Regions from separate parts of the Neisseria yangbaofengii genome, predicted to be linked through region 2. Evidence: predicted binding sites of a transcription regulator. Region 2 holds the regulator's gene; the other holds the start of a gene.
The links. The regulator sigma-54, encoded in region 2, starts transcription at its own class of promoters, with help from an activator protein. The targets are predictions, from matches to a motif close to CTGGCACGCTTCATGCTT.

Region 1: a site for sigma-54 is predicted at 2,792-2,809, ahead of H4O27_RS00275 (pilin). Genes of this name have one in related genera too.

What each region holds. Positions count from the first base shown of each region.
Region 1 covers NZ_CP062976.1:48,109-57,745, reverse strand. The annotation lists gene ubiM (5-demethoxyubiquinol-8 5-hydroxylase UbiM) at 19-1,203, shown strand; gene H4O27_RS00280 (pilin) at 1,553-2,050, opposite strand; gene H4O27_RS00275 (pilin) at 2,135-2,617, opposite strand; partial or broken gene H4O27_RS00270 (fimb protein) at 3,263-3,992, opposite strand; gene H4O27_RS00265 (alpha/beta fold hydrolase) at 4,134-5,090, opposite strand; tRNA gene H4O27_RS00255 (tRNA-Asn) at 5,742-5,817, opposite strand; gene H4O27_RS00250 (roadblock/LC7 domain-containing protein) at 5,896-6,255, opposite strand; gene H4O27_RS00245 (peptidase M23) at 6,299-6,940, opposite strand; gene H4O27_RS00240 (GTP-binding protein) at 6,942-7,478, opposite strand; gene H4O27_RS00235 (DNA-binding transcriptional response regulator) at 7,495-8,589, opposite strand; gene H4O27_RS00230 (23S rRNA methyltransferase) at 8,613-9,637, opposite strand, start outside.
Region 2 covers NZ_CP062976.1:212,297-221,933, reverse strand. The annotation lists gene carB (carbamoyl-phosphate synthase large subunit) at 1-15, shown strand, start outside; partial or broken gene H4O27_RS01220 (transposase) at 433-788, opposite strand; tRNA gene H4O27_RS01215 (tRNA-Val) at 851-927, shown strand; gene tal (transaldolase) at 1,028-2,083, opposite strand; gene H4O27_RS01205 (KpsF/GutQ family sugar-phosphate isomerase) at 2,247-3,221, shown strand; gene H4O27_RS01200 (KdsC family phosphatase) at 3,460-3,996, shown strand; gene lptC (LPS export ABC transporter periplasmic protein LptC) at 3,993-4,574, shown strand; gene lptA (lipopolysaccharide transport periplasmic protein LptA) at 4,555-5,082, shown strand; gene lptB (LPS export ABC transporter ATP-binding protein) at 5,162-5,896, shown strand; gene rpoN (RNA polymerase factor sigma-54) at 6,071-7,432, shown strand; gene hpf (ribosome hibernation-promoting factor, HPF/YfiA family) at 7,490-7,819, shown strand; gene H4O27_RS01170 (DUF1328 domain-containing protein) at 7,945-8,103, opposite strand; gene apbC (iron-sulfur cluster carrier protein ApbC) at 8,505-9,584, shown strand.

The DNA.
Region 1 (9,637 bases), 160 kb from region 2:
ACAATAAAGGATACCTCCATGAACTTACACAGCGATATTCTCGTCGTCGGCGCAGGCCCGGCCGGCCTCAGCTTTGCCGCAGAACTGGCAGGCAGCGGTTTAAAAGTGACCCTTATCGAACGCAACCCGCTCGCTGTGTTGCAAAATCCGCCATACGACGGCCGAGAGATCGCGCTTACCCACCTTTCCCGCGAAATCATGCAACGCTTAGGCATGTGGCAACGCATTCCCGCAGACGAAATTTATCCGTTACGCGATGCCAAAGTATTAAACGGCCAATCCGATTACCAACTGCACTTCCCGCAACCCGCCCAAGCACGCGGCGAACCGGCCGACTGCTTAGGCTACTTGGTTTCCAACCACAACATCCGCAAAGCTGCGTATGAAGTAGTGGCCACACTCGACAACGTGACCATTCTGACCGACTCTAATGTCAAAGATGTGAAAATATCCGATCAAGAAGCGCAAGTTATTATCGAAAACGGTAACATCCTGACCGCACGCCTGCTTTTGGCCGCCGACAGCCGTTTCTCACAGACCCGCCGCCAATTGGGCATTTCATCCGATATGCACGATTACAGCCGCACCATGTTTGTCGGCCGCATGAAACATACCCTTTCCAACGACCACACGGCCTATGAATGCTTCCACTATGGCCGCACCATCGCCCTGTTGCCGCTGGAAGAACATATCACCAATACCGTCATCACCGTTGATGCCGATAAAACCGATTCCGTCAAAGCCTTGAGCAATGAAGAATTGGCCGCTATGGTCAAAGCCCAATTAAAAGGCCGATTGGGCGATATGGAAGTGGTCAGCACTTTCCATAATTATCCTTTAGTCGGCATGATTGCCCAACGTTTCTACGGCAAACGCAGCGCCTTGATCGGCGATGCCGCCGTTGGTATGCATCCCGTTACCGCACACGGCTTCAACTTAGGCTTATCCAGTGCCGATATTTTAGCCAAACTGATTTTGGAAGCCGAGCAACGCGGCCAAGACATCGGCTCAAACACTCTGCTGGAAAAATACAACAGCAAACACATGCTGCATGCCCATCCGATTTACCATGGCACCAATATGTTGTTGAAACTTTTCACCAATGAAACCGCTCCGGCCAAAATTCTACGCGGCCTGGTGTTGCGCGCCAGCAATAATTTCCCGCCGATTAAGAAGCTGATTACTAAGCAGTTGACCGGTTAAGAAATTAAATAGCTGAGCAGTAGATAATAATAAAGGCCGTCTGAAAATTTTCAGACGGCCTTTAATGTAATTTCATGATTATCTAATCTACTTTAGATTTGATTCTAATTAATTTAAAAGGGACGATCCTAGATAACTAGAACACCCCTGTTTTACCAGTTGTTTTAAAATGGAAATTTGAGATTTTATTCGACTATGGTTAACCAGCTTAAGCAGCTTTTTCTCATAGGAAGGATTCTACCCTAAGGGTGATTTTCCCAGTTATCTAAGACAGCCTCATTTAAAATAAACAAAATGATATGAATCCATCCATAGATATATTTAAATAACATTTTAACCAATTTGTTACTTAATCAACAATTTTGCAGCCACTAATACTAAAATCACTTTTATCAACTTTATTTAAGATTCTAATTTCACAGCTCCAAAGGCCTGAAGGATTGCGCAATAATTCAATTGTTGTACCTGTTAATATCGCGCTAACATCCCCACCAACAACTGCCTCAATTCCGCCAAAACTGCCATCAGCAGATTTAATAGTAGCTAAACTAATAATGTTAGACACAGGATTATTACCTTGAATTCCTATGTACTCATAAATACCTCCATGATCAGAGTATGGAGTGCCATTTTGCGCAGCATCTACAGTAGGAAAACCACCATTAGATAAAATGGTCTCAATAGATGCTTTAGTACTTGACAATTCATACACAATACGCGCCAATTGAGCTTTTCCAACATAATTTTGATAAATTGGTAGCGCAAATGCTGATAACACCCCTATGATAACCAACACAACCATCAATTCAACTAATGTAAACCCACCTAGCATATGGCTTTTATGCATCTTTTAAACCTATTTTACAAATTATAAATATAAAAGCGTACCACATTTCATGATACGCTTTTCAAGATTACAAAATGATTAAAATTAAGGAGTAGTAGTAGTCACAGCACAACCTGATGGTACATATTTTTCAGGAGCAGTTGTACCACAAGTCCAAGTACCATCTACTGAACGCGTCCAAGTCAAAGTTTTAGTCTTCAAATCAGCTGCAGCATTATTACCAAACGTAGCTACAATAGTTGCAGCACCTGTATTTTGCAACGTTACTTGAGGCACACCCGTACCAGTTTCTAGAGTTTCACCACTTTGTGCGGCACCAGTTAACAAATTAGATCCAGTTGCACCAATTTTACAGTTACCGTTGTCCTTGCCAACAGTCAATTTACCATCCAAAACACAAGTTTCAGCAACCGTTTTTAAATTGCCTGATTCACCCATTACGCGTGAAACTTGTGAGCGAGCGATGTAGTTTTGATACATAGGCAACGCAATGGCTGCCAGAATACCAATAATTGCAACTACGATCATCAATTCAATCAAGGTAAAACCTTTTTGCATGTTTTTCATTTCATTAACTCCGGTTAAAAATTTGTGAATAATTGGTTGTGTATTATATTTTAAAATCCGTAATGCGCTTGGCATTTTCGTTTACTTCATATGAGTAAAACCATGAAGAGGAAGGAATATACAGCTTCCGACTCAGTATCCGTTGCGCTTCAACTTCGCCGGACATAATCTATCAAGCAATGAACGTGCCAGTTTTTAAGTAATCTTAAAATTTTCAAATATTTTATTAAAAGCCATTGTTTTAAAACATAAATTTTATATATTACATTTCAAACAGCCTAAAGTTTTATCTCTTAAAGCTAATTTCAAGATTTTAATATGACATTTTTTGTCAGTTTTAGTTGGTATTCGTCATATACGCCTTAGCCATTTTTGTCATGTGCCGTTTCTTGTCACTTTTTCAAGCTGAAATTGATAATATATTAAAATGAAGGATAAGCGGTTATTAGTTAAAACAAACGGAAACCGGCAATAAATATTAAATAATATACCATTGTTTATAATCAGTTTATTTCTCTATCAAAAATGATTAAGCTAAAATTAGGCATTTACTCTAATTTTGACTTAATAGGAAATTTATCTAGTTAAATTTTGAACGAATATTTATATGCTTATTGTATAACATATAAGCATAATGCTAGTAGTTCACGATAAACCGTCTATAGGGGCATAAGCCACAAAATCTGCATGTTGGATAAGCAAAACAACCCAGTTTTGATTCAAACTGCTGGTAAAAGGTAAGTAATAAAGTTGCTCATCGGATTTTACTGAAGCACTCGAAAGAATTTCCGCTTCACTTAAGCCCTTTGCTTGTGCCAATACAGATAAAGGTCTCATCTTGGTGCGAATTTTTGCACGTTCTTTCTTACCATCTTCAAGCCGCCAATTCGGTCGTATACTTGGCTCAACCCCCTGCAAAGACATGGATAAACTTTGGTTAACCTCTTTCACATTCACAGCCTCACGCAAACCCACACGCTTTACACCAAACCATGATAATTGCTGCAAACCTTCCGGTGCACTAGGCAGCTGTTTATGATCATTTCAGCAGCAGTGACTACATGATTCTATCTTGCTCAAATGCCTGCCACCGCCGGACATGCTTGAGAAACGCTGTAAAGCCCATACAATGATGCAACCAATTGAATAACACCGATTAAGCTAAAATCGATTATGCGCTCTTTAGTGGATTTCTTCGGGTTGGCCAATATCAAGGGCCGCATATCACGTCAACGATAACAACCAATTTATATAACGCCAAACCACCAGTTAGCACTTCATAAGGATGTGGATACTATATTTTAAAGACCAATAGTGCCGCTATACCTGCTACAAAAAGACCGATTAATAAGTGCCAACCTGCATTTTTAAACACAAATTTAAATCAAGATGCTGGGAAAGTTGTGTCGGTAATCATTGAATATAATGTGTTTTAAGTGAGTGTTGTTTTATCAAAATTGGAAAATGATTTTCAGACGGCATATTATATAGTGTATTCACTCAAGCCCATACAACATTATTTTGCGTTCTTATTGGCAAAAAATGCTTTGGCACGTTTCACAAAATCTTCATGATATTGGAAAATCGCCCCGTGTCCCGAATTTTCATAAATATGCAATTGGGCATTAGGGAAACGTTTTGCCAAATCGTAGGAATTAACCGTTGGTACCATGCGGTCGTGGTCGCCATTGATGACCAATACAGGCATAGTAAATTTAGACAAATCAGCAGGTTGCTCTTTTCCCCATTTGCTAATGGCTTCTAATTGTATACGTAAATTGCTCCATTTTGCAGGTATATCACGATTGACTTTCCTTTCTTCCAAACGGCTTAAAAAATCTTGGGCGGCGACTTGACCGCTTGGCGATGAATTAAAAAATAAGAAATATTTAGAGTCAACACCATGCAAACGCCCTCTGGCAATCTCTTTGTAAGTCAAACCAACCACATCGCTTACACCTTGACCACCGCGTCCACCTGTGCCAGCCAAAATAATTTTGCGAATTAAATCAGGTTTCAACTCCATGATTTCCTGTGAAATAAATCCGCCCATAGAAAACGACAAAATATCAATTTTTTCATAGCCCAATGCTTTGATAAACGCCAAGCTATCGTGTGCCATTTCTTGAATAGATTGCGCTTGTTTGCCAGAAGTACTGCCTACTCCTTTGTAATCAAAACAGATAATTTCAAAATCTTGCGCCAATGCGTCCATAATTCTAGGGTCGCAGTTATCCATATTAGATGCTAAATGATTGAAATAAATAATCGGCACAGCTTGTGGTTTGCCCATACGGCGATAGGCATAGCGAACGCCATTTTCAGCCGTAATGTATTGCGTGGGAACGGTAGCATATTGGGTGTAAACCGCATTGGGATTAACGATTTCAGTTGATGTGGTTGTGGGGTTGGTTGTGCTACACGCTGTCATGCTCAAAGCAGCACTCAATAATAAAGCAGATAATTTTTTCATATATTTGAATTCCTATGTTTAGATACGTTTAAATGTTTAAGAGTTTAAAAATTTAAACGCATTATAGATGAGTTAGTTTAAAAATTCAATAGGCGAGTTATTTTAAAAATTCAATAGGCGAGTTATTTTAAAAATTCATCTACTCAATCTATAAAAATTTTAATCGCAAAAATAGTTAAATTTTTGAGAATGAATTTTGAGCCAGTACTGACACTACGGAGAACGCACCGTTCCGCACCACCCACCCAAAAGCGTGGTGCGCGGCAAGACGCGTGTTCTCGTCCAAAATTCAGGCTGCCTGAAAACTGTAGCTAAATTTTCAGGAACGCCAAGCCTTAAAAGATTTGGTGGATACATTCTCAAATTTAGCCGATGAAAAACGCGTTGCCGAGCAAATGCCCTTGTTTACCGAAGACGCGCAAGTCACCACTTAAAATAGGACAAGGCAGTGAGCCGGAGACAGTATAGATAATACGGCTAGGCGAACCAACGCCGTACTATTTTAAAGTGGATCCACTATATATTTCACTACTTATTTCCAACTGCTACATCAATGGCTGACATCACACAAAATGAATAAAATCGACCTAAACATTTATCTATAAAATATCTATAAAAAAAGACCACCTATAAGGTGGCCTTTTTTAAATTTGGCTCCCCGACCTGGGCTCGAACCAGGGACCTGCGGATTAACAGTCCGTCGCTCTACCGACTGAGCTATCAGGGAATAAGAGTTGGATTTTAGTTAAGAATAATAAACCTGTCAATAGATTATTTTATTTTTTGATAATCCAATGTTTCTACATTACAAAATTTCCGCAATATGTTTGGCAGCGCGTTTGGCATCCAGCAGGATTAAGCCCAATTTGCCACTTTCTTTGGCCATTAAAGCCAATACGGCATTATCACCTGCTTGGCTCAATAAAATATAGCCGTTTTTACCTTTTACCATCACTTGATCAAGCTCGCCGCAAGCCAACTCTTGTACGGAACGGTTGCCCAAAGCCAACAAGGTGGCCGACATGGCACCTACACGGTCGGCATTTAAATGGTTTGGCAGCAGCGTTGCAATCGGCAAGCCATCAGGAGAAATCACGGCAGAAGCGACGATATCCGTAGAGGTATTATTCAAGTCGCTTAATACGGAGATTAATAATTGTTGCATATTTTTATTCCATTCAAAATGTAGTGGGTTATATCAAGTCGGGTTAGCGACTGCCGTATCGGTGATATAACACTTTAACCATGGTAACAAAGGCTTCTTTATTTAAATCAGGCATACCGCCGATAACCAAAATCAGTTTGGTTTGTCCGACGTAAAGCGGGAAGAAAGTCAGTTCGCTTTGGCCTGATGGATCGCAAATACCCCATGCGCTGTTGTTAATGTACAGGTTGTTGCGAATCAATAAGCGGTGATTATCTTCAACTTTCGCCACTTCGCTCGCCAATAAGCCTAATTCTTCCGCAGCTTCATGATGAAAGCCTGCATTGGCAAAATAAAGCCCGTTTTCATCAGCTAATAATGCTTTGCCTGAATTGGACAATTGCTCCAATAATTGCGGCAGTTGTTCATCAGTCAGGTTCACATCGTCTGTGCTCATTTGCTCGTCGCCGTATAAAAATTCCAAGCGTTGCAAACGATACAGCAGATTCAATGCCGTGTTGATGTCGCTGGTATCGGCCCAAGCCAACACTCTTTGGCTGCTGATAGTTTCAGTAGGATCTGCCCGCAATAAACCGTAAAGTAATGTACGGCTGGCACTTGGGGTTTCGTTAGAAACGGCATAATAGGCGCCTGCCGGTGTAATTTTGGGGTACAAATTTGACTGTAAAGAGAGTGTAGATTCCATCTTATACCTCTAAACCCGGATCAATTGAGAATAACATCGCAGTCACCAACTGCTTCACATCGTCTTCACGACGGGCATCAATCTCAAAAACCGGTACATTAAAATTATTTTGAGCCAAGTATTTTTGATATACATCCACACCCGGCAAAGAACGGATATCCATTTTGGTCACACCAACTACCAAAGGAGCGGTTTTCAGCAACTCACGGAAAGCTTCCAAAAAGAATTGCAAATCTTTCAATGGATTAGTACGGGTATTATCCAGCAGCAACACCAAACCCATACTGCCTTGACTAAGAATTTCCCACATGAAATTAAAGCGTTCTTGACCCGGTGTGCCATATAAATGCACTTTGGTTTCTTCATCCAAATGAATCACACCATAATCCATAGCAACGGTGGTGTAGCCTTTGCGGACCAAAGTCATATCGGAAGCGGAAGCATCCGTTTGAATTGGCGGCTCATCGGATAATGCTGAAATAGCTGTTGTTTTACCTACGCCTACCGGACCGGTAAAGATAATTTTATTTTCTTTCATTGCCTTGTCCTTTTTATTATCGTTTACCAAGCAATTTACGCATCAGGCGTTGTAACAAACCACGCGGCTGCTCTTCTGACGGACCAGCCACTTTTTCGGCATCTTTAGCCATTTCGCTGTCCGGCACATCGCTGCTGACATTAACGCGTTCGGTCAGATTGGCCGGCACTGCTTGAGCGTATTCGGCATCGGTTGCCAAGAAACCCGTTACGGACGTCGCTGCCAGATAATTCAAAATATCCGGCATTTCTAAAGGCATGACTTTATACAGAATATTCAGGTTAACCGATGTTTTGGTTAGAAAGGCCGATAAGCGCATCGATTCAGGCACATGAGCCAAACGGGTCAAATTCGGCCAGCGTTTCAACGTGAAAACGGTTTGCGGTGTCATCGGATAAATCAGCCGGCCTTGGGCAGTCCAAATCGCCATTTGCCACAAGCACGACATAATCGTGACTTTAGCCTTTTCTTTCCATTGCGGGTTATCAGGCACAGCCTTACACACTACGGCAAGATTATCATCTTTACATAGTTTTTCTAATTCAGTGGCATTAACGGTCAATAAGACACGCTGAATGTTTGGAAACACGATCAATACCGGTTTGCCTTGATGCAAAACGGCAATATCTTGATGACCTTGACTGGCAAATTTCAACGCGCCCAGCAACCCTTTTTGTGGATTGAAGCGGCGGATGGTTGCTTTGCGCGTACCATCAGCTTGAGTTTGACCTGCTTCTTGACTGGAAGTCACGCCGTCTGAAACGGTAAAAATCTGTCCGCCTTGTGCCAAACTGCGCAAGATAGGAAATAAGGTATCAAATTTGATTGGTTTCGGCAGATAAGGTGTGGTAACGGTCGGTTCAGATGAAGAAAACATCGCTACCGGTGTTTCAGGATAGGCTGCTGTTGCTGCTTTCCACGCTTCCATCCCTTGTTGTGAGTCAGTGTCGACCAAAATCAAATCCGGTTTATCGGCTGATTCCGGCGTTACAATTTCGTAATTCGTCGTATTGTGCATTTTAAAAGCCATACGGAATACGGCCTCTTGCTGATCACCCACTTTTTGCAACATGATCCGTATGGTTTTAATCTTAGGCAACAGATTGTCCATTATTGATACTCTCTTGAGTTATTTTATTTTTTAGAATGTTGGTTGACACGTTGCAACAAGCGGCTCATGGCCAAAACCACCTCCTCCGGCAAGTTGACGACGCGTTCTCGCAATAAACGTAAGAATTGTTCCAAACGTGCCCAATCCTCAGCACGCTCATAAAGGTCAAACAGCATCACATACAGCTGAGATTCTTTCGGATATTGCAATACTGCCTGTTCCAAAGTACCAATTGCTTGATCAAGCTGACCATACATCAGCAAAGATTCCACTTCTTTCAATGCCTCGTCGGCAGGTGAATTATTTGCGCTGATGATGGATGAATCTTTTTGCACCAAGTCGCGGTATTTGGATTTCATTTGTAAGGCAGTTGGTTGCAAATAACCACGTGACAAGCCGATTTCTCGCACTTGCTGCTCACTCGGGCTGCGTTCCAAATCATCGAAAAGCTCATGGTAACCTAGGCTGTAGCCCCAGCCTAACATACGTTCTTTAACTTGGCGGCCATATTGGCCCAAAGAGTAATATAATTTCCATAAATGCTTGGCAAATTGACCGACTTCTTCGTTTTGATAGTCCAACTTCAAGGCATCAATAATGAGGCTTGCCGGTTTGGCAGAATGATGAATCGCACGGTTGTATTGTTCTACCGCTGTCTCATAATTCACTTTATCTTTCAGAATCTTGGCACTTTGCTCCGGCTTCACAAAACCGATTACCGCACTCATCTCTTCAGGCGTGATATCGCTGAATTCTTTTTTACCCAAAACAATTGGAGCGCGTTTAGAGAACCCATTAGCTGCTTGTGGATTGGCAGAATCGATGGTAAGAACAGGGTTAGTGACAATATTTTCCTCAATGCCATTATTTTCACCGATTTGACGGGCAACCTCCTGCATATTCCAGCCTAATTTGCTCTCTGCCAATACGCGCAGGCGCAAATGAGTAGACTCGGCCATCAGACCCAGCTTCACATATTCAGCCAAGCTGTCTTCCGGCAAAGCGGAACCATGATTTTCTAAGGTTTCGGCTAATTTATCGATGTTAC
Region 2 (9,637 bases):
CGTTTGAAAAAATAAGTCAGTTGTGTGAAAAGAAAGGCCGTCTGAAAGCGCATATTTCGTTTTCAGACGGCCTGGGACGTAGAAAATCCTAGCGTTGTTTACACTTTTGCTTTATTTGCTGGAAGACCCATGTTGGGATTTTCGAGTGTTGCCAAGAATGCCGAAAGGCACGGCAAAGCCGCATGGTTCTTGATAATGCTCAAAAATCCTAAAACAATCATTCGGGCAAAAAACAAAAGCTGTTTTGAATAATAAAGTGTAAACAACCCGACAATTTCCTACACCTGAGGCCTTTGCAAAATTCCCTTTCCCAAACAATAAAGGTTACTTGAATTATCAAGTAACCTTTATTTCCTCTCCAAACACACAGATTTCCCTAAACTCCCCCGAATCCTGCCGCCCAAGCGCCCGATTTCCCGGGTGCTCCCCTTTTCAGGCAGCAGGCGCAACGAGGCTGAATTTGTTTGCCGCTTCGGGCAAATTCAAACACACCGCTTTCAAATGACTTTGCGCATTCGCTTTCCGTAAGCCGAAATATGTTGCCCTATGGCAGCGGAACTTGCGGTGCAATGTACCGAACCCCTGTTCCGCCGCATAACGGGTTTCCGATAAGTATCGGTTGCGTTGTTTGCCTTCGTCTGTTAGGGGGCGGCCACGGCGGGCTTTACGTATGATGCCGTCCGAAAGCTTTTTGTGTTTAAGCATTCCCGATTGGCTTTGCTGTCGCAGCCTTTGCCGGCATATACGGCGGTGTATTCGGTTATGCCGTTCAGTAAGGGTTTCGAGTGGCCAAACCGTTCAGACGGCCTTGCCAAAGCAAGCGGCCACGCCTATAATCGGCTTCCATCACAGGCACGTAGCTCAGTTGGTTAGAGCACCACCTTGACATGGTGGGGGTCGTTGGTTCGAATCCGATCGTGCCTACCATATCGAAACAGCCGTTTCTGACGATTCAGAAACGGCTGTTTATGAATGAGGCCGTCTGAAAATCATTTTTTCAGACGGCCTCATTTATCCTAATCAAACTTTAAGCCAACGGCGCCAACAGTTTATCAAAGGCTTCTTCAAACTGCTTCAAACCGTCTTCCTGCAAACGGGTTGCCAAGACTTCCAAATCAACGCCGAGTTTTTCCGCTTCGGCCAGTTGCGCCAAGGCTTCATCGGTGTTGTCGGTCAACGTGGCCTTGGCGGTACCGTGATCGACAAAGGCTTTCAGTGTGGCATCCGGTACGGTGTTGACGGTGTGCGCACCGATCAGGCTGTCGACGTATAAGGTATCCGGATAGTCGGGATTTTTCACGCCGGTCGATGCCCATAATAATTGCACACGGTCGGCACCTTTAGCGGCCAATTCGGTAAACTCGGCGCCGTTGAAGAATTGTTCCCAATCTTGGTAAGCGGCTTTAGCCAAGGCGACGGCGATTTTGCCTTTCAAATGTTCCGGCAAGGTCGCATCCAAAGCGGCGTCGACACGCGAAATAAAGAAGCTGGCCACCACTTGAATGCGATCAACCAGCAAACCGGCGGCCACACGCTTGGCAATACCGCGCTGATAAGCGGCGTAGGCTTTCAGGGTTTGCGCACGGGAAAACAGCAAGGTCAGGTTAATCGACAGGCCGTCTGAAACCAATTGTTCCAACGCTTCCACACCGGCATCAGTAGCCGGCACTTTAATCATCACGTTTTTACGACCGATGGCTGCGTGTAAACGCTTGGCTTCGGCCACGGTACCGGCAGTATCTTTGGCCAATTCCGGCGCCACTTCCAAGCTGACGAAACCGGTTTTGCCGCCGGTAGATTCATGTTCGGCCAGCAACACATCGCAAGCCGCCTGTACATCGGCAATCGCCAAGGTTTCATAGCGCTCTTTCGGGCTCAAATCCTGCGCTTTTAAAGCGGCCACTTCATCGGCATACAGTCCGTCCCCGGCAAAGGCTTTTTGGAAAATCGCCGGATTGGAAGTCACGCCGCACACGCCTTGCTTGGTCATTTCGGCCAATTCGCCGCTTTGCACCAGCGAGCGGGATAAGTTGTCCAACCAGATTTGTTGGCCTAATGCTTTAACGTCCGATAAAATAGTCATCTCTGAATCCTTTTGGTTGAGCGGGTTTAGTCTTGTATTGTTTTAGTATAGCGAATGAGATTTCCAAATCATTCGCTATCGCGATAAATAGTCAAACCGATGGATTTTTACTATACCTTGATTTCCAGCCTTTGAACAGTATCACCTTTTGACGGACACAATAATGACAACTATCGAATCTTACTTACTTTGGGCGCGCGATGTGTTGCATATCGAAGCGGAAGCCTTGCATGAAATTGCCGGCGAATTGGACGAACATTTTGTTCAGGCTGCTGAAACCTTGCTGCATTGCCAAGGCCGTGTGGTGATTATGGGTATGGGCAAATCGGGACACATCGCCCGCAAAATGGCCGCTACGATGGCCTCCACCGGCACACCGGCTTTTTTCGTGCATCCGGCGGAAGCGGCGCACGGCGATTTGGGCATGATTGTCGACGGCGATGTGGTGATGGCGGTGTCGAATTCGGGCGAAAGCGATGAAATTGCGGCGATTATTCCGGCCTTGAAACGCAAAAACGTCACCTTAATCTGCATCACCGCCCGCCCGACTTCAACTATGGCGCGTCATGCCGATATCCACATCATGGCTTCGGTATCGAAAGAAGCCTGCCCGCTCGGCTTGGCACCGACTTCCAGCACTACCGCCGTGATGGCGCTGGGCGATGCACTGGCGATTGTATTGCTGAAAGCGCGAGCGTTCACCACCGATGATTTTGCGCTCAGCCATCCGGCCGGAAGCTTGGGCAAACGTCTGCTGCTGCGCGTAGCCGACATCATGCACGGCGGTGACGAACTGCCCGCGGTGGTGTGCGGCACCTTGCTCAAAGACGCGATTGTGCGCATGAGTGAAAAAGGCTTGGGCATGTTGGCCGTGACCGATGATGAAGGCCGTCTGAAAGGTGTATTCACCGATGGCGATTTACGCCGTCTGTTCCAACAACGCGATGATTTCAAAGGCTTGACCGTCAACGACATCATGCACGCCGAACCGAAAACCATCGCCGCCGACAAGCTCGCCACCGAAGCCTTGAAGCATATGCAAGCCAATCATGTGAACGGCCTGTTGGTGACCGATTCGGACGGCCTGTTAATCGGTGCGCTCAATATGCATGATTTGCTGATGGCGCGTATTGTGTAAGGCTGAGACCTTGGCAAAGCCCTGAGCTTGAGCGCAGCCGGAAGCGGGCACGGCACAGAACGCCCAAACATATCAAAAAAACAGGCAAGCTTTCGAGTGGCACCTTACGAAAAAATGCGCCCAAGACAGGAAGTTTGCAAAGCTATCAGGCTGCAAAAATTTACGCATTGTTTATTCTACCCAAAACGTTTCAGACGGCCTTTATGCTAGAATAGGCCGTCTGAACAAGGAATCCGCCATGCAGAGCTTATCCCCCGAATTGCAACAGCGCGCCGCCGCTATCAAATTGTTGATTTTAGATGTGGACGGCGTATTGACCGACGGTCATATCTACATCCGCGACACCGGCGAAGAAATCAAATCTTTCCACACGCTCGATGGCCACGGCATCAAAATGCTGGCAGAGCGCGGCGTCCGGACGGCCATTATTACCGGCCGGGATGCACCGTCGGTCGGGATTCGCGTTCGGCAATTGGGCATTGCCTATTACTTCAAAGGCATCCGCGATAAGCGTGCAGCCTATGCCCGATTGCGCGAACAAGCAGGCGTGGCGGAACACGAATGCGCATTTGTCGGCGACGATGTGGTCGATTTGCCGGTAATGGTGCGTTGCGGTTTACCGGTGGCCGTACCCGAAGCGCATTGGTTTACGCGCGAACACGCAGCCTACATCACGCAACGCCCCGCCGGCAAAGGCGCGGTGCGCGAAGTGTGCGATTTGATTATGCAGGCGCAAGGCACGTTGCAACCTGCTTTGGACGAGTATGTCAAATGAAAATAAAATGGCAATACAGTCTCGCCTTTCCTTTGATTCTGGCCGTCGCGCTCGGCGGCCTGTCGGCTTGGCTCGGACGCATCAGCGAGATTCAGACGGAAGAAGTGCAGCTTAATCCCGATGAACCGCAATATTGGATGGGCGGCATGGAAGGCAAGCGTTTTGACGGGCAAGGCAACCTGCAAGAGCATTTCACCGCTACGGAAGCATTCCAATTGCCCAACAGCAAAGACGTGCATTTTCGCTCGCCCAAGTTGGATGTGCATCAACAAGGCAAGCTCGCTTATCAAGTGGAAGGCAAAGAAGGCCTGTATAACACCGATACGCGCGTTGCCGTGTTCCAAAAAGAAGTATTGCTGACCAAACCGGCTGATGCCGCCCACCCTGCCGGCACGGTCAAAACCGAATTTATTCATGTCGACACTCAGGCCCGGTTTGCCCAAACCGAGCATCCGGTTGAATTTACCTACGGTCAATCCCACGGTTCTTCGGTCGGCATGACTTACGACCACACCAAAGGTTTACTCAATTTTCCATCAAAAGTGAAAGCCACGATTTATGATGCCAAAAATCTTTAAAGCTGCCGCATTGTCCGCCCTGGTGATCAGTGCGCCTGCTTTCGCGCTGGAAAGCGACAGCCGCCAACCGATTCAAATCGAAGCCGACCAAGGCTCGCTCGACCAAGCCAACCAAACCACCACCTTCAGCGGCAACGTCATCATCAAACAAGGCACGCTGAACATCAATGCCGCCAACGTCACCGTTTCGCGGAACGACAAAGGCAACCAACTGATGAAAGCCAACGGCTCGCCCGTGCGCTTCAGCCAGCAGCTTGACGGCGACAAAGGCACGGTCAACGGCCAAGGGAGCCAAGTCGAATACGCTTCGGCCACCGGCTTGGTGACACTCACCGGCAATGCCAAAGTGCAGCGCGGCGGCGATGTCGCCCAAGGTGCGGTGATTACCTACAATATGCGCACCGAAGTCTATACCATTCACGGCGGCTCGAAACAGGCAGGCGTAAAATCGCCGGCCAAATCCGGTCGTGTAAGCGTGGTGATTCAACCGACTTCGACCAAACAATAAGCTGAGGCCGTCTGAATCTTTTATTGAACCAACTTTCAGACGGCCTATCCAACCCTGATTCCGTTTTAAAGAACAGATTATGACTGCACCAGCCAGCCGCCTTGTCGCCCAAGGCCTGCAAAAAAGTTTCAAAAAACGCCAAGTCGTGAAAGATTTCTCGCTCGAAATCGAAAGCGGCGAAGTGGTCGGCCTGCTCGGCCCCAACGGCGCGGGCAAAACCACCAGCTTCTACATGATTGTCGGCCTGATTGCCGCCGATGGCGGCAGCGTCACACTCGACGGCCAAGAATTGCGCCACCTGCCGATTCACGAACGCGCGCGTTTAGGCGTGGGCTATCTGCCGCAAGAAGCATCGATTTTCCGCAAAATGACGGTCGAGCAAAACATCCGCGCTATTTTGGAAATCAGCCTGAAAGACAAAAGCGGCATCGACGGCGAAATCGACAAACTGTTGGCCGATTTGAACATCGAACGCCTGCGCCACAACCCCGCCCCGTCTTTATCGGGCGGCGAACGCCGTCGCGTGGAAATCGCCCGCGTATTGGCAATGAAACCGCGTTTTATTCTGCTGGACGAACCCTTCGCCGGTGTCGACCCCTTAGCGATCATCGACATTCAAAAAATCATCGAATTTCTCAAATCACGCGGCATCGGCGTATTGATTACCGACCACAACGTGCGCGAAACCTTGAGCATCTGCGACCGCGCCTACATCATCAGCGAGGGTACGGTATTGGCTTCGGGCAAACCGGACGACTTGGTCAACAATGAAAAAGTGCGTGCGGTTTACTTGGGCGAAAACTTTAAATACTGATGCCGCCAAACGCGCCCTTGTTTGATAAATATGAAAAGAGGCCGTCTGAAAAATAGTAACCACGCTCATTTTGTAGTAACTTATTTCAGACGGCCTTTTATGTTCCACCGCCTGCACATAGCGGATAGTGCCGCACCGTAAAAACAATAAAATAAAACGCAACTTACTTATCCTATGAATCCCAATTTCGGCTTAAAACTCAAGCAAACCCAGCAGCTCAACCAAAGGCTGCAACAAGCCTTGCGCGTGTTACAGATGTCCAATCAAGATATTGAGCGCGAAGTAGAAGACTGGCTGCAGGAAAACCCCTTGCTCGAACGCTCCGAATACGATGAATTTAACGATGCCGAGTTCAACAGCAGCCTTTCTGCCGCCCTACCGCACAGCAATCAAATCGGCGGCGAGGATGCCGAAGATGCTTGGCTCAATGTTACCGAAGAAGAAGATTTCAACGCCTATCTGCATGCGCAAGTGTGCGAACACCCGCTTTCCAAAACCGAAGCCGCCCACGTCCACATTCTGATTGATTTTCTCGACGAACAAGGCTATTTCACCGACAGCCTGTCGGAAGTCGTCGACCATACGCCGCTGGACTGGATGCTGAATGAAGACGATTTACAAAACGCGCTCGACATCCTGCAAACCTTCGATCCGCCCGGCGTCGCCGCCGCAGACATTACCGAATCCCTTCTGCTGCAACTCATGCGTCTGCCCGCTTCGCCCGAACGCCAATTGGCCGGCCATCTGATACAAAGCTCGTTTGACGAACTGGGCAAAAACCGCCGGCAAAACATTCAGCGTTTCCAAAAAATGTATCCCGAAGCCACGCCACAAACCATTCAGACGGCCTTGGATTTGATTGCATCACTCAACCCTTATCCGGCTTATGGTTTTGCTTCCGCCGAGCCGACCGCCTACATCCAGCCCGACGTGTGGGTTAAAGAAACGGCTGATGGCTGGAAAGTCAGCGGCAACGAAGCGGCTTGGCCAAAAATTCAAATCAACCGCGAATACATCGAGCTGCTGCAAGACATCGACGACGCCTCGCCCGAATGGAAAGAAAAACTGCACGAAGCGCGCCAAAAAATCGACAGCTTGGAATTGCGCAAAAGCACGGTTATCCGCTTGGCAGAATACATCGTTGAGCGGCAAGAAGATTTTTTCATCTTCGGCGAAATCGGCTTGGTGCCCATGCTGCTCAGAGATGCCGCCGCCGAATTAGAGCTGGCAGAATCCACCATTTCAAGAGCCGCCAACCAAAAATATTTAGCTTGCCCACGCGGTTTATTTGCGTTACGCTATTTTTTCACACAGGCAGTCAGTACCGACAGCGACAACGAAGGCATGAGCCAAGGCGCAATCAAAGCGATGCTCAAACAATTGATTGACAGCGAAAACATGCAAAAGCCGCATTCCGATGAAACCTTGGTGCAGCTCTTAAAACAACAAGGCATTGAAATCGCCCGCCGCACCGTTGCCAAATACAGGGAGTCGCTCGATATTCCGCCTGCGCACAAGCGCAAGCTTATCGGCTGAACACAAGATTTTTATGTCCGTCACGTTGGCGGATTTACTCACCGAAGGAGTTGTATTATGAACCTGAAAATTACCGGTCTGAATTTTGATGTTACCGAAGCGATTAAAAACCATGTGTCTGAAAAATTGGAACGCATCAACCGCCATGCCGCCAATGTGATTTCCGTGGCCATTACCCTCTCGGTTGAAAAAGTGAATCAAAAAGCCGAAGCCGATTTGCACTTAGCCGGTAAAGATTTGCACGTTGAAGCAGTAGAACAAGACATGTACGCCGCGATTGATGTATTGATGGATAAATTGGATCGTGCGGTGTTGAAGCATAAAGAAAAAAGCAACGATGCCCGCGCACCGCGCCCTGCCGACGTAGTTGGCAACGAACAAGAATAAACCTTTATGAAAAATGCCGTCTGAAAAATCTTCAGACGGCATTTTTCTATGACCGGATAATTTATTCGTTTCTACGACACAAATAAAAAAACCATTCGACAGAATGTTTTTTTCGTCATTTTATCTTAGCGTTTGCGGCCGAAAACCAGCGACAATACCGCCAAAACCAAGAAGCCGACAAATAAGATTTTCGCAATGCCTGCAGCACTACCGGCAATACCGCCGAAACCCAATACTGCAGCAATAATGGAAATCACGAAAAATACGATTGCATAATGTAACATAGGAGCCTCCTCTGCTTTGTTCATAGTGAAAATTAGTGTCGCATTCCGATTCGGGTTAACCGAACGCATGGCTCCACAATAACACAGCCGTTTTCGATAATCCAACTGCCAAAGCCTATATTTCATAGCTTTACAAAGCATATTACACAAGACTACATTTAAATTCATTAATGTAATATCGAGAAAAGAAGCCCAAATATCATCTTAACTTTTCTTAGCATCCGATTCATCGATGCATAAATACAGGTTAAAGGCCGTCTGAAAGGATCGCGATACCCGGTACAAACAAATCCGCTCTGTTAAAATACGCGCATAGAGACTCAAAGCCGATCACGCGCTTGAATTTAGCGCAATCAGCCCAATTGTAAATCCCACCACATTCCATTCATACCGAGAGATTCATGAATATCCAAGAAATTCAGACTGCCCTGCAAACAGTGACCATTCCGCACACACAACGCACGATCGGCAGCGAAAATGCCGTCAAAAGCATCAACCATGATTCAGACGGCCTGCACATTACCCTACAATTCGGCTATCCCGTTTTGCACATCGGCAATGAATTGGCCGACCACATTCAAGAAGCCATCATCGGCTTCACCGGCGACACCGGCATTCACTTGAGCATCGACACCGTAGTCGGCACACACAAAGTGCAACCGGGTGTTGCCACCATCAAAGGCGTAAAAAACATCATCGCCGTAGGCTCCGGCAAAGGCGGCGTGGGCAAATCCACCACCACCGCCAACTTGGCCACCGCCATGGCACGAATGGGGGCGCGTGTCGGCGTATTGGATGCCGACTTATACGGCCCAAGCCAACCGACCATGCTGGGAGTATCTGCCGGCAAACCGGATACCAAAAACGAAAAACTGGTGCCGATTACCACCGAAAGCGGCATTCAAGTAATGTCGATCGGTTTTCTGATGGATACCGACCAAGCCGTGATTTGGCGCGGCCCATTGTTGAGCCAGGCCCTGCAGCAATTATTGTTCCAAAGCGAATGGGACGATGTGGATTACCTGTTTATCGACTTGCCGCCGGGCACCGGCGACATTCAATTAACCCTGTCGCAAAAAATTCCGGTAACCGGCGCTGTGGTCGTGACCACACCGCAAGACATCGCCCTGATTGACGCGCGCAAAGCAGTGGATATGTTCAAAAAAGTCAACATTCCGATTTTTGGCGTCTTAGAAAACATGTCGGTACACATTTGCTCTAACTGCGGCCACAGCGAAGCCATTTTCGGCACTGAAGGCGGCAAAGACTTGGCAGGCCGTCTGAATGTGCCGTTGCTCGGCCAGCTGCCGCTCAGCTTGCCGGTACGCGAAGCAATGGACAACGGCCAAGCCGCCGCGTTATTGGAAAACCACGGCGAAGTGGAAAAAATCTACACCGACGCTGCGTTCCAACTGGCTTTGTCTATTGCAGATAAAGGCAAAGACTTCAGCAGCCGCTTCCCGAAAATTGTTGTGGAATAAAGCAAGTAAGATTAAACATGCCAAAAGCCGTCTGAAAAGTTTTCAGACGGCTT